DNA from 2 places in the Ornithinibacillus liuyingii genome. Region 1 is predicted to be linked to the other one. Evidence: riboswitches for the same ligand, from Rfam matches in the RefSeq annotation. Region 1 holds a riboswitch; the other holds the start of a gene.
What was found. A riboswitch is a leader RNA that binds a small molecule or an ion and turns the genes downstream of it on or off. The one in region 1 is predicted to bind cobalamin.

Region 1 (6,202 bases):
AATTCACTGTCTATCATTTGTTTAGGAAGAAATACATCCTGCCTACTATATAAAAGTACACTAATACTCTGCTCCCCATCTCTCCCAGCTCTACCAATCTCTTGAATATAAGATTCTATTTGACCAGGAAAATGATAATGAAAGACAAAGCGAATATTATTTTTATTTATCCCCATGCCAAATGCGCTTGTACAACAAATAATATCAATTTGATCGTTCATGAACTGTTGCTGTATCGCAATACGGTCCATTTGTTCCATACCACCATGATAAAAAGCCACTCGATGATTGGGAAGCTTTTCAGAAAGTAAAAGCGAAACACTTTCTGCTGCAGTCTTACTAGAAAAATATATAAGAGAAGGAACCTTTTTCTCCTTTAGCAGCTGGGTAATCACTTCAATCTTCTCTTCATTATTTTGCACTTCCATAACAGAGAGTGCAATATTCGTTCTGTCCATCGGAAAAATATGCTTAACCATAGCAGGGCGATTTAATGAAGAAATAATATCTTTTTGAACCTCCCTTGTTGCTGTGGCACTTAAAGCAAGGACTGGTGGTTCTCCTAAAATCTTAAGTACTTGTCTTAATTTTTGATAATCCGGTCTAAATTCATGACCCCATTGGGAAATACAATGGGCCTCATCTACAACAAATAGTGAGATAGTAAGTTTTTTTAAATAGAATTGTAGTTCTTTTTGCTGCAAAATTTCAGGAGAGACATAGATTAATTTGTATTGATGTAGATTTCGATATAATCTCTTCCTTTTTTCATAATCTAAAAAGCTATTAATTGCGATGGCATCTTTAAAATTTGTTGCCTTCAATTCTTTTACTTGATCCATCATCAATGAAATAAGTGGTGAAACGACAAGTGTAACACCTTCAAGAAGACGGGCTGGTAACTGGTAGCAAATGGATTTCCCCGTACCAGTAGGCAATATCCCTAATACATCATTTCCTTTCATGACATCTTCCACTATTTCCTTTTGGCCTGTTCTGAAGGCAGAGTAACCAAAGTACTGTTCTAGCTCTTTTTCTAATGACAATGTGTTAGACATGGAAATCTTCCTCCGGTAAAAGTTCCTTCAACCTAGTTAGGACTAGTCTAATTTGAAAATAATCAATGGAAGGACTACAATTTTCTTTAATAATCTTCAGCTTAAGTGTTTGATTGTTTTTTACTGCTTGCACAATTTGTACTTGCTCCTCCTGCGAAACAAACGATTGAATGTCAAAATCTGGGTCATACAAAGCAATCTCAACAATATGATCATAAATCGTGCTTAGCTTTAGATCTCTTTTTTGGGCGATGTCTTCCAGGCTAAAGTTATTCATATATAATTGATAGGTAAGATTCGCGGTATTCGTAATGAATTTATTCTCGTTTGGCTTATCAATTAATTGCAATAAAATAGGGTAGTTCTCTTGATTTCTATCCATAATCGTAAGGAATTTATGTGTTATTGCAATTAATATAATTTTCATATCGTCATGAGAAGATTGGTATTTTGCCGCTAACTGATCGATACTCATCCCATAGTGCTGATATCCACTTAATCGGTCCACAAATATTACTGCTTCTTTATTCGAAAGTTGGCTTAAAACGTGATGTAGCTCATGATACAACTTCTCCGCCACCCGCTCTTTACCGTTGTGATGATAGAATTGTTTTACCCAATATGTAACACTCGGATTATCTATTATTGGGATAAACGAATAATGATTTGCTTGTAGATTAGAATACGTTTGAACTAATAAATAGAGTCTTTCTAAGAAGGAAATATCCTTCCCAGAAAGCATCAGCCCATTTAAATTGGTATATACAGATGAATCATAATACTCCTGCAAGAGCTCTTTAGCAGCTGATGAAATCATATAATAGTCATCTGGACCTTGCTCAATGATCCATCCTTTCTTCTTCATGTCACGAATAATTTGTATAAAATGCTGACGTGACAATGATGCATATATCCCATAATATTTTTCCAATTGAAAAATTCTGGCATCGTGAACAGATTGTATCGATTTCTTTCCCGTTATGAGATGATATATTCCAAATATGGATCGATTGGTTCTAATACGATCGATACAATCTAATAAAATTCCTTCAACATACATATTTTTTTAACTCCTCATTGGACTTAGTTCTATCATATCATTTATCGTTTAGTTGAATAATACTAATTTACATTTTAAAATAGAAAAAGTACTAGATATAACTGTATCGTGAGGGGTAACCATTGATGAGAGCTAAATATACCATAGTGGATAAAGAAACGTGTATTGCCTGCGGTTCCTGCGGGGTGGCTTGTCCATTACTTTTTGATTATGATGATGAAGGTCTAGCCTTTGTTACAATAGATGACAATACGGGAAACAAGGAAATACCTGAGGAATTAGAAGACGATGTATTGGATGCTTATGAAGGTTGTCCAAGTGACTCCATTAAAATAGCAGAACATCCTTTCCATAACAATCCACTTCGATATGAGAGATAATAGACGAACACCAACAAAGTAGGTTAGTTGGTGTTCAAATGTTTTTGTATATAGTTTTGGAAAATAAATGACACCGTCGGATAGAGTAGTAGCATGATGACAGCATTACCAATTGCATGATACGTATCGAACGGTAAACCAGCTATATAATAAGCCCAAAATCCATGTCCAGTAATTTGGTAGTTAGTCAACGAAACAATGAATCCGTATAAGTATCCACTAAATACAGCCAATATTAGAATGAGATAAAAAGGAATCTGTTTCATTGTTTTACCTAAGATACCGCTCATAACCCCAATAAGTCCCCAGGATAGGATTTGCCAAATCGTCCATAATCCAGTCCCAAGAACCATATTCGATAAAAAGGTAATTAAAAACGCCAATATAATACCAGCAACTGGCCCTAAAAAAATGCCACTTATAATAATAACTGAAGTTACGGGTTGAACATTTGGGATAGAACTTAACATAATTCGTCCAACTACAGCTAATGCTGCAAGAAAAGCTAATAGCGTTAATTTATAAATATTCAACGATCTCATTCCCAAGATTGATAATCGAAATTAACTACGTCCCCATCTTTCAGTTCCACTTCCCCTGCTCCTACCAGTGAACTTTCACCATTGATAGAAAACATCCAGGACATTGAATTTTCTTCATCATAATCTAGCCCCTCAAGAGAGGTAATAAAGCCGTCTTTATCTTCAGCGTTAAAATTTTCCTTCATCACGTCTAATAGAATATCGCCTTCGTTGATTTCTACTTCTTTTTCTTCTAAAATCTCAGCTTCTTTATCCTTAGAAAGTACAATTTTAACAGTTGCTTCCTCTTGTTGTTCACTTGTTTCAGTGGTATTAGCTTGGTTTTCGTTTGGCGTTTGATTTTGAGTTGCATTATCAGAAGACTCATCATTGCCACAAGCTGCAAGAACTACTAATGCTACAAGTACTGTAAACAGTTTTAATAATAGTGATTTCATATTTTCCCCTCCACTTTAGTAATTTTAAAAATCAGGTAAATAAAAAAAGAGCTAACCCCGTAACTAGTTAACTCCTGTGACAGTCTATCGACCATAAAAAAGCATAAAAATACTGTTTTTATGTACTAGATTGTCTCAATTGTCCTATCCTCGGGATCATTGATACAGTTGATACTGGCAGGTCTACTGGCTTGTGACTACTTACCTACTTTAAGCCCTTCCCATAGAATAATCTACAGTGGTCATTGCTTATTTCGTCATCACTTACAGTTGCGAGGACAGCTCTAGCTTTTCACTAGATTCCCTTTTAAGTAACACATACACCAATATCAAATTCTTGTATTCAATTCTACTACATATAGTACCATACAACAGCTAAATTACAAGATTAAATATCTTCTTCCTTGGGAATCATGAAGTTAAATGTTGTTCCGATATCTAATTTACTTTTCACCGTAATGGTACCTCTATGTGATTTGACGATATTTTTGGCAATAGATAACCCTAGCCCGGTACCTTTAACATGCTTATTCCGAGTTCTCGATTTATCAGCCTTATAGAATCGTTCAAACACAAATGGCAAATCTTCTTCCGGTATTCCACTACCACTGTCTTCAACAGACACCGATAATCCATTATCATCATTTGTGACCGAAACCTTCACAAAGCCACCTTCACTCGTATGGCGAATCGCATTATCAATCAAATTTGTAAATACTTGTTCAATACGATCCGGATCAAAATAAGCCTGAGCTTCTTGTATATCTTTCGCTAAACTCATTTCAATTTGATTCTCTGCAGCAATTCCTTGGAATTTACGGAATATCCGTTCAATATAAGGAGTGATATCCACCTTCTCCTTTTTCAAGGTTAAATGTCCTGCTTCCATACTAGCCATATCGAGTAATTCATTTACGAGACGACTCAACCGTAATGATTCTTCATAGATAATTTGTGCAAGTTCATTTTTCTCTTCTTTCGTCTCGGCAATATCATCAACAATTGCTTCACTATATCCTTGCAACATCGAAATAGGGGTTCGCAATTCATGGGATACATTCGCAATAAAGTCTTTACGCAATTTATCTAGCCTACGTTCCTCAGTCATATCGCGAATTACAGCTACTGCACCACGTATATAAGCTTGATCATATAAAGGTGTCATGATCATTACCCAGGTTCGGCCTTGTAATGTGATTTCTTCTATTACTTCCTTTTCCCCTTCAATGACTTGCTGTAACGTATCCAGCAATTCTTTTGGAAGCTTACGTGATTCGGTATCACTTTGTAGATTTTTTTCGAAATACCAGTCTTCTATAAACCGTTCCGCAGGCTGATTGGTAGCAATAATTTCCCCGCTACGGCTTAATGTAATCACACCATCTGCCATCGAATTAACAATACTAGATAATTGTTCTTTCTCCTGTCTTAACGCATTAATATGAAATTTTAACTGTCTTCCCATATGATTAAATGCCATCGCCAGTTCCCCAATTTCATCATGCGTCAAGATGGGAACCTTTGTATTAAATTCTCCTCTTGTTAAATCAAAGGCTGCCTCTCTCATTTTAATTAATGGTGATGTAATACGTGTTGATAAGAAAAAGGCAAATATCGTTGTAAGAATAATCGCGACAGCAGCAGCACCTAATATGATCTTAGTTGTTTCTGCTTTGGTACGGTCGACAATAGCTAATGATTGATATACTAGTACAACATCATCGGTGTTCGGAACAGTTTTTCCAACGAGCATAATACCAGGCTCATCTTCTGAAACTTCAATTTCATCGTTGTTGTTGTCATCATCCGCCATAATTCCAGCTACATCGGATTGCTCGATAAGCCACTCATCCCGTAAACTGGACAAATGAATATCATCGGTTTCTGAACTCCAATAATCCCCTTCTGAAAATAAAATAATCACTTTACTTGATGGGTCTTTTACTCGTTCCGTTGTTTCATAAATTAATGATTTATCCTCGTGATTTTCCACCATAACCGAAACCTTTGTCGCGGTCTGTAATAATGCTTCTTCTGCTTCTTGAATATGAAAGTTCTCAAAGAACTCTAATAAAAATATCGTTAATACAAATAATACAAAAGAAACTAGCAATAATATAGTTACTGCTAGTTTCCCCACTACACTACGCCAAAACATTATTCATCATCTACCTCGAATTTGTATCCAACTCCCCAAACCGTAACAATCATCTTTGCAGCTTTTTTGGATACTGTATTTAATTTCTCACGAAGACGTTTTACATGGGTATCGACAGTTCGTAGGTCACCAAAGAATTCATATTGCCAAACATCCTTTAACAGCTGCTCACGGTTAAATACCTTATCCGGTGATTTAGCTAGATAGCATAGTAATTCATACTCTTTCGGTGTCAGTGCAACTTCTTGTCCATCAGCTGTAACACGATGGGCATCATGATCTATGGTTAAATGTGGAAATACTAATAAATCTTTTGTTGATGCATTCATTTCCTGATTTCCACCTGAACCGGTACGACGTAGTAATGCTTTCACCCGAAGTACTACTTCCCTAGGACTGAAAGGCTTCACAATATAATCATCGGTACCTACTTCAAATCCCTGTACGCGATTGGCTTCTTCACCCTTTGCCGTTAACATGATAACAGGTGTATTCTTTTCTTTTCTTAATTCTTGGCAAACTTCAATTCCATCCATCTCCGGCATCATAATATCTAATAGGATCACA
Region 2 (6,202 bases), on a different contig from region 1:
AATTTTGCTTTTTGGTCAAGAAAATCTAGGAACGGTTTCTTATTATTGGAAACAGCTGACCACATTGCATTTAGTGTGTCCTCTGTCATTCGGTTATACTCTAATGGTTCTTCTAAATGATCTTTATACTGATGTTTCTTTTGTAACGTAATACGGTATCCATCTAAGTGATTTAACGTATCTGCAAAGATTGGACCGTACTTTGTCCATGCCGCTTCCCAGTTTTCAAACAGTTGACTTCTTACTTCAGGATCTGGATCTGCGTACATTCTATTCATTGCTTGACCAACCGATAATTCGGTAGTATTGCCCTCTTTATCCGTAAATGGAATAGTTATAATGGATACTACTGTATCGTAAAGGTTACTCCATGCAGCAAGACCATCCTTGTTAAGCTCAGCAATTAGCTTTTCTTCCTCTTCTGATAATAAGCGCTTACCCTCTGAACGAATCTCATTTAATGCAAAAGAAAGCTCTTTTAAATCACTATCTTCTAGCATAGTAGTCCAATCAGTATTTGGTATTTCAACTAGCTTTTTAGTAAATGTATTGGATAACTTTTGAACTTCACTATAAAGCTCCATAATCTGACCCTTTACTACATTGGCATGCTCATCATTCATATATGCATCATGCCACATGTTTACGAATGTTCCAGATTGACCTAACCCTTTTCCAATTGCTTCTTGCTTGTTAAGAATAGTTTTAAACGTGTCAACTGACTGAGACGAATAATCCCAATCATTCAGTAACGCTTGATACTCTGTAATTTGATTTTGGACATCCGTTAATTTAGCCTGTAATTCCTCGGATTTCGTACCTCCAGGGAAAATTGTTTCTAAATCCCAAGTATCTATATATTTCATTTATTTTCACGCTCCCTTTTTATCATTGTAAACCTTCTCGTAATATTTGAAAACTATAATAACTTTTAATAATAGAAACACTTCCCACTAGTGATTGGGTATAAATTATGGTCTAATGTACCATCGTTCTACTGTTTGCTTTTTAGCTTATTTCAGTAGTAAAATGACGGAAACATTAAAATTCACATAAAGAAAGTCGGTATATAATGAAAGTCGTACAAAACATCTCTCAGCTTATTGGGGAGACCCCCATTGTTAAATTAATTAAAGTCGTTCCTGAAGATTCCGCGGATATTTATGTCAAACTAGAAATGTTCAATCCTAGTAAAAGCGTTAAAGATCGTGCGGCATTTAATATGATTCGCGTTGCCGAAGAAAAAGGTCTACTAAAACCAGGTGGAACTATTATTGAGCCTACAAGTGGTAACACGGGAATCGGATTAGCCATGAATGCAGCTGCAAGAGGGTATAAAGCCATCTTAGTTATGCCCGATAATAGCACATTAGAAAGAAGAAGAATCCTACAAGCATATGGTGCAGAAATTGTATTAACACCAAGTGAAGAAAAAATGCCAGGCTGTATTCGTAAAGCATTGGCATTACAAAAAGAAATTCCTGGTAGCTTCATACCACAACAATTTGAAAACGAGGCAAACCCTAGTATTCATCGAACCACTACTGCATTAGAAATATTAGAGCAAATGGATCATAGCTTAGATGGATTTGTGTGTACTGCTGGTACGGGTGGAACGGTAACCGGAACTGGTGAAGTGTTAAAAGAGAACCTTCCCCACATACATATTGCTGTAGTAGAGCCAAAAGGATCCCCTGTGCTATCCGGTGGTCTGCCTGGAAAGCATAAGCTTGTTGGAACAAGTCCTGGATTTATTCCAACTATATTGAATACAGCCATCTATGATGAAATTATTCAAATTGAGGATGACGAAGCAATTCGTATGCTTCGTCAATTAGCTCGATTAGAAGGAATCTTTATCGGCCCTTCAGGAGCTGCAGCTGTTTACGCGGCAATTCAAGTTGGGAAAAAGTTAGGAAAAGGAAAACGTGTGGTGTGCATAGCACCAGATACAGGTGAACGTTATTTAAGCATGGGATTGTTTGAATAATTCAGGGATGGGGACAAAAGGATTTGCATAAAAAGATAACCGAATGATCATACTAATTCCTCTCTGGAATTGTGTAATCATTCGGTTTAAAACTACCTTCCTTTTGTTTTGCCTTTTACTCTTGATGCTTCCTCTATTATATTACTTTGCTAATTCATAAATTGCTTGGGCATAAATCGCCGTTGCTAGTAATAAATCATCGACAATAGCATATTCATCTTTTTGATGCATGACATCTTCTCGTCCAGGGAATAAGGCTCCAAAAGCAACCCCATGGTCTAATGTGCGCGCATAGGTTCCTCCGCCAATTGCTAATAAGTCGGCCTTCTCACCTGTCTGTTCTTCATACACCTTTTGCAATGTTTTAATTAAAGGGTCATCCTTTTTCACATACGTTGGCTTCGAATCAGAGAAGTTTTCTAATTGTAAGCCTTTTGAATGTAAGGTTTCTTCAATTTTCTTTCTTCCTTCTTCGATATCAAATGTGACAGGATAACGCATATTTAACCCAATGCGGCCCCCTGCTTCCCTACTATAGCTCATCACACCTACATTAATTGTTAACTCACCAGAGTCTTCGTCTTCATACTCAATTCCGAAAACTTCTCCACGTGATTTATTATGGAACGCTGATACAGTTAACATGTACTTTTGTCCCTCTTCATCTAACTCAAGCTTTTGTAAGTATTGTGCTAATAATATTCCGGCATTTTTGCCATGACTTGGTTCAGCACCATGTGCACTTTTTCCAATTAAACTAAAGAACAACTCACCATCTTCGATATTAGCTTCTCCTTCGAGCTTTACCTCTTTCAGATAGCCAAGATAATCTTCTATTAGTTTAGTAGGTGCCTCTTGTACTTTAATCGTTGCTTTCGCAATATCTGGCACCATATTGTACCTGCGACCTGATTGGAAGGATACTAGTTGATAGCTTGCAGATGCATCTTGCTTATGAATGGGTTGGACAATATCATAATACGCGATTCCTTTTTCAGCAAAAATAATAGGGAAATCCGCATCTGGCACAAATCCTGTTGTAGGCATTTCTTCTTGTGTAAAATAATGATCGACACAACGCCAGTTACTTTCCTCATCTGTCCCGATAATTAGGCGAACTCGCTTACTTAAAGGTAGCCCTAGTTCTTTTATTATTTTCATTCCATAATATGCTGCCATAGTCGGACCCTTATCATCACTAGATCCACGAGCATAGATTTTACCATCCTTAACAATGCCACTATAGGGATCGACACTCCAGCCATCCCCTTCTGGAACAACATCTACATGCCCTAATACCCCAATTAATTCTTTCCCTTGCCCTATTTCAATATGACCTGCAAGGTTATCCACATTTTTACTCGAGAATCCGTTTTTCTCACCTAAATCTAACACATATTGTAGGGCATCTTTAATGCCTTGTCCCAATGGAGCATCCTCAGAAGCATTTTCTTCATCTAGGACACTTTTAATTTGAAGTAGTCCTTGTAGATCCTTAATAAATTCGTCTTTTCTCTTTAAAACTTCCTCCATCCAATTGATGGTAGCCATATGTATTTCACTCCTTCCACTTATTTCAAACAAACGTTTGATTCACTCATCATTCTAACAACATCTTTATTTTACTCCTTAACCATGATTTAGCATAATAGTTAACATTACTTATCATTAGCATTCCATTCCCATGTACAAACATTCGTTAAAACAATTGGCATAATCAGCAAACTATATTAAATTTATAATATGGTCTGTTGCCATACAACTACATATAGGTATACCAGTAGAATTGGTGTCTTAATAGACTTAATAGGGAATCTGGTGAAAATCCAGAACTGTCCCCGCAACTGTAAATGCTGACGAAATGAGAATACCACTGTCTAAGACGGGAAGGCTTAAAGTAGGGTGAAGCATAAGTCAGGAGACCTGCCAGTTCTATGATGTATGATCTTCTTCGGGAATTGAGAAGGTTGGATATGAGGGTATAATAAACAGCTATAGACCAGTCGTGTGGTCTATCCTTTACACCTGAATAAAAATCCATCTTCTTTAAGAAGGATGGATTTTTTTATTTCCATCACTTTTTGAAGAGACCTATAGTACAAAAAAAGAAGAAAGAGGGAGTGTAATGGAAAAGCTATCTACGAATGTTTCACGTACTATTCTAACCAAATTGGTGTTACCACCTGACACTAATCACTTAGGTACCATTTTTGGCGGAAAGGTTTTATCTTATATTGATGAAATTGCTGCGATTGCTGCAATGAAACACAGTGGTAAGGTAGTCGTTACAGCATCTATTGATACAGTGAATTTTCTATCATCAGCAAGAGTTGGCGATATTTTAACTTTAGAGGGGTTTGTTATTTCCACTGGGAGAACTTCCATGGAGGTTTATGTGAAGGTTGAATGTGAACGGTTTAAAACAAGGGAAAAAAGTCTAACCACTACCTCCTTTATTACGATGGTAGCGATTGATGAACATGGTAAGCCAGTACCTGTTCCAGGGGTGATTCCAGAAACAGAGCATGAGCTAGAGTTGTTTCAAGAAGCACAGAAGAAAAGGGCAAAATTAGCCAAACAATAAGGGGAGATATATTCTCCCCCTAAGCTAAAATGAAGCCCCATTACTAGATTCGTTTCATTAACAAATAAATAAAATAGGGTGCGCCGATTATAGCTGTCATGACCCCAGCTGGGATCGCTTCATCTGGTAACAAATTTTGTCCAATCACATCTGCCAGCAATAATAGAAATCCACCTAAAAGTGTTGCAATTGGGATGAACAATTGATTTCTTGGTCCTACTAGTGCTTTAGCCATATGTGGGGCCATCAGCCCGATGAAAGCAATTCCTCCCGCTACTGCTACTGCTGCTGCAGCCAAAGCTGTTGCTGTTATCAATAAGGAAAATCGTTCTTTCTCAATCGATATGCCAAGCCCTGTGGCAACAGGCATATCCATGGAAAGAATGTTTAACCGATTTGCCTTATAGATGGCGTAAGGTATAAGTAGGATTAACCAAGGAAGTAATGCTATAATAAAAGGCCAATCTGTCCCCCATATATTACCTGCAATCCACTTTGAAATAAAATCTACCTTTTCCCGTTCTGCGGAAGAAATGACAACAATCATAACACCAGAAAGTGCCATCGCGAATCCAACCCCAACTAATACTAATCGGATTGGATGGAATCCACTATTTCTCTTATAAGATAAAAGGTAAATAATTACCGCTGTAACAAATGCACCAATAAAAGCAAGAACTGGTAATAGATATACAAAGTTACCTGTATCTATTGGAAAATATAAAAAGAAAATAGCAATTACTACACCTGCTCCCGCATTTATTCCAATTATGCCCGGGTCTGCTAGGTCATTTCTAGTAATCCCTTGTAAAATAGAGCCTGACACCGCTAATGCTGCACCTGCAAGAATGGTAATTAAAATCCTTGGCAATCGCACCTCGAATAAAACAAAGTGTTCCTTAAAACTTCCTTCACCAAATAATGTTGGAAGAATTCTATCAAAGGAGACGGAGGAATAACCTATTCCCATGGATATTATCGCAGTAATGACAATCAGAACAAGCAATGAGAAGAATATGATTCGCTGTTTTACTACTAGTTCTGGACGGATCATGAGAATACCTTGCCCCCTCTATGTATCACGATTAGGAAAAATGGTAACCCCAATATAGCGACAATCGCAGCAACCGGTGTTTCATAAGGGGCATTTATCGTTCTCCCAGCTAAATCAGCTAGCATCATAAAAGTAGCACCTACTATAGCAGAAAAAGGAATAATAACACGATAATCCGTCCCTACCATTGCACGCACCATATGGGGAATCATTAATCCAATAAAGACCATATTACCAACAAGTGCTACCGCTGCACCTGTTAAGAGGATGATTACAACGAATAAGACAGCCTTAATTTGCCTCGTTTTCTGGCCCAACCCTACCGCAACATTTTCATGTAAACTTAGGATAGTCAGCTGCCGTGAGAATAGGATAGCAACAATAATTCCTATCATAATAACAGGTATAATAACCATTAGTTGCTTCCAAGTTGTCCCTATCAACCCACCAGAAGTCCACATCGATACATCTTTAGCTATTTTAAAATAAATACCAATAGCATCCGAGATCGCAGTTAATAACGCTGTCACCGCAGCACCTGCTAGTACAATTCGAAACGGTGAGAATCCACCTT

Region 2: linked by a shared signal. The riboswitch ahead of ACSKT4_RS07150 (acyl-CoA thioesterase) and the one ahead of ACSKT4_RS11210 (DUF4430 domain-containing protein) in region 1 are both predicted to bind cobalamin.

The regions. Positions count from the first base shown of each region.
Region 1 is NZ_JBPWOS010000007.1:136,789-142,990, reverse strand. Features, by position in the region: gene ACSKT4_RS11230 (RecQ family ATP-dependent DNA helicase) at 1-1,058, opposite strand, end outside; gene ACSKT4_RS11225 (YpbB family protein) at 1,051-2,118, opposite strand; gene ACSKT4_RS11220 (ferredoxin) at 2,244-2,498, shown strand; gene ACSKT4_RS11215 (ECF transporter S component) at 2,522-3,040, opposite strand; gene ACSKT4_RS11210 (DUF4430 domain-containing protein) at 3,037-3,477, opposite strand; cobalamin riboswitch at 3,637-3,820, opposite strand; gene ACSKT4_RS11205 (ATP-binding protein) at 3,866-5,635, opposite strand; gene ACSKT4_RS11200 (response regulator transcription factor) at 5,635-6,202, opposite strand, start outside.
Region 2 is NZ_JBPWOS010000004.1:207,843-214,044, reverse strand. Features, by position in the region: gene ACSKT4_RS07165 (M3 family oligoendopeptidase) at 1-866, opposite strand, end outside; gene cysK (cysteine synthase A) at 1,073-1,990, shown strand; gene pepV (dipeptidase PepV) at 2,132-3,541, opposite strand; cobalamin riboswitch at 3,761-3,935, shown strand; gene ACSKT4_RS07150 (acyl-CoA thioesterase) at 4,116-4,574, shown strand; gene ACSKT4_RS07145 (FecCD family ABC transporter permease) at 4,618-5,628, opposite strand; gene ACSKT4_RS07140 (FecCD family ABC transporter permease) at 5,625-6,202, opposite strand, start outside.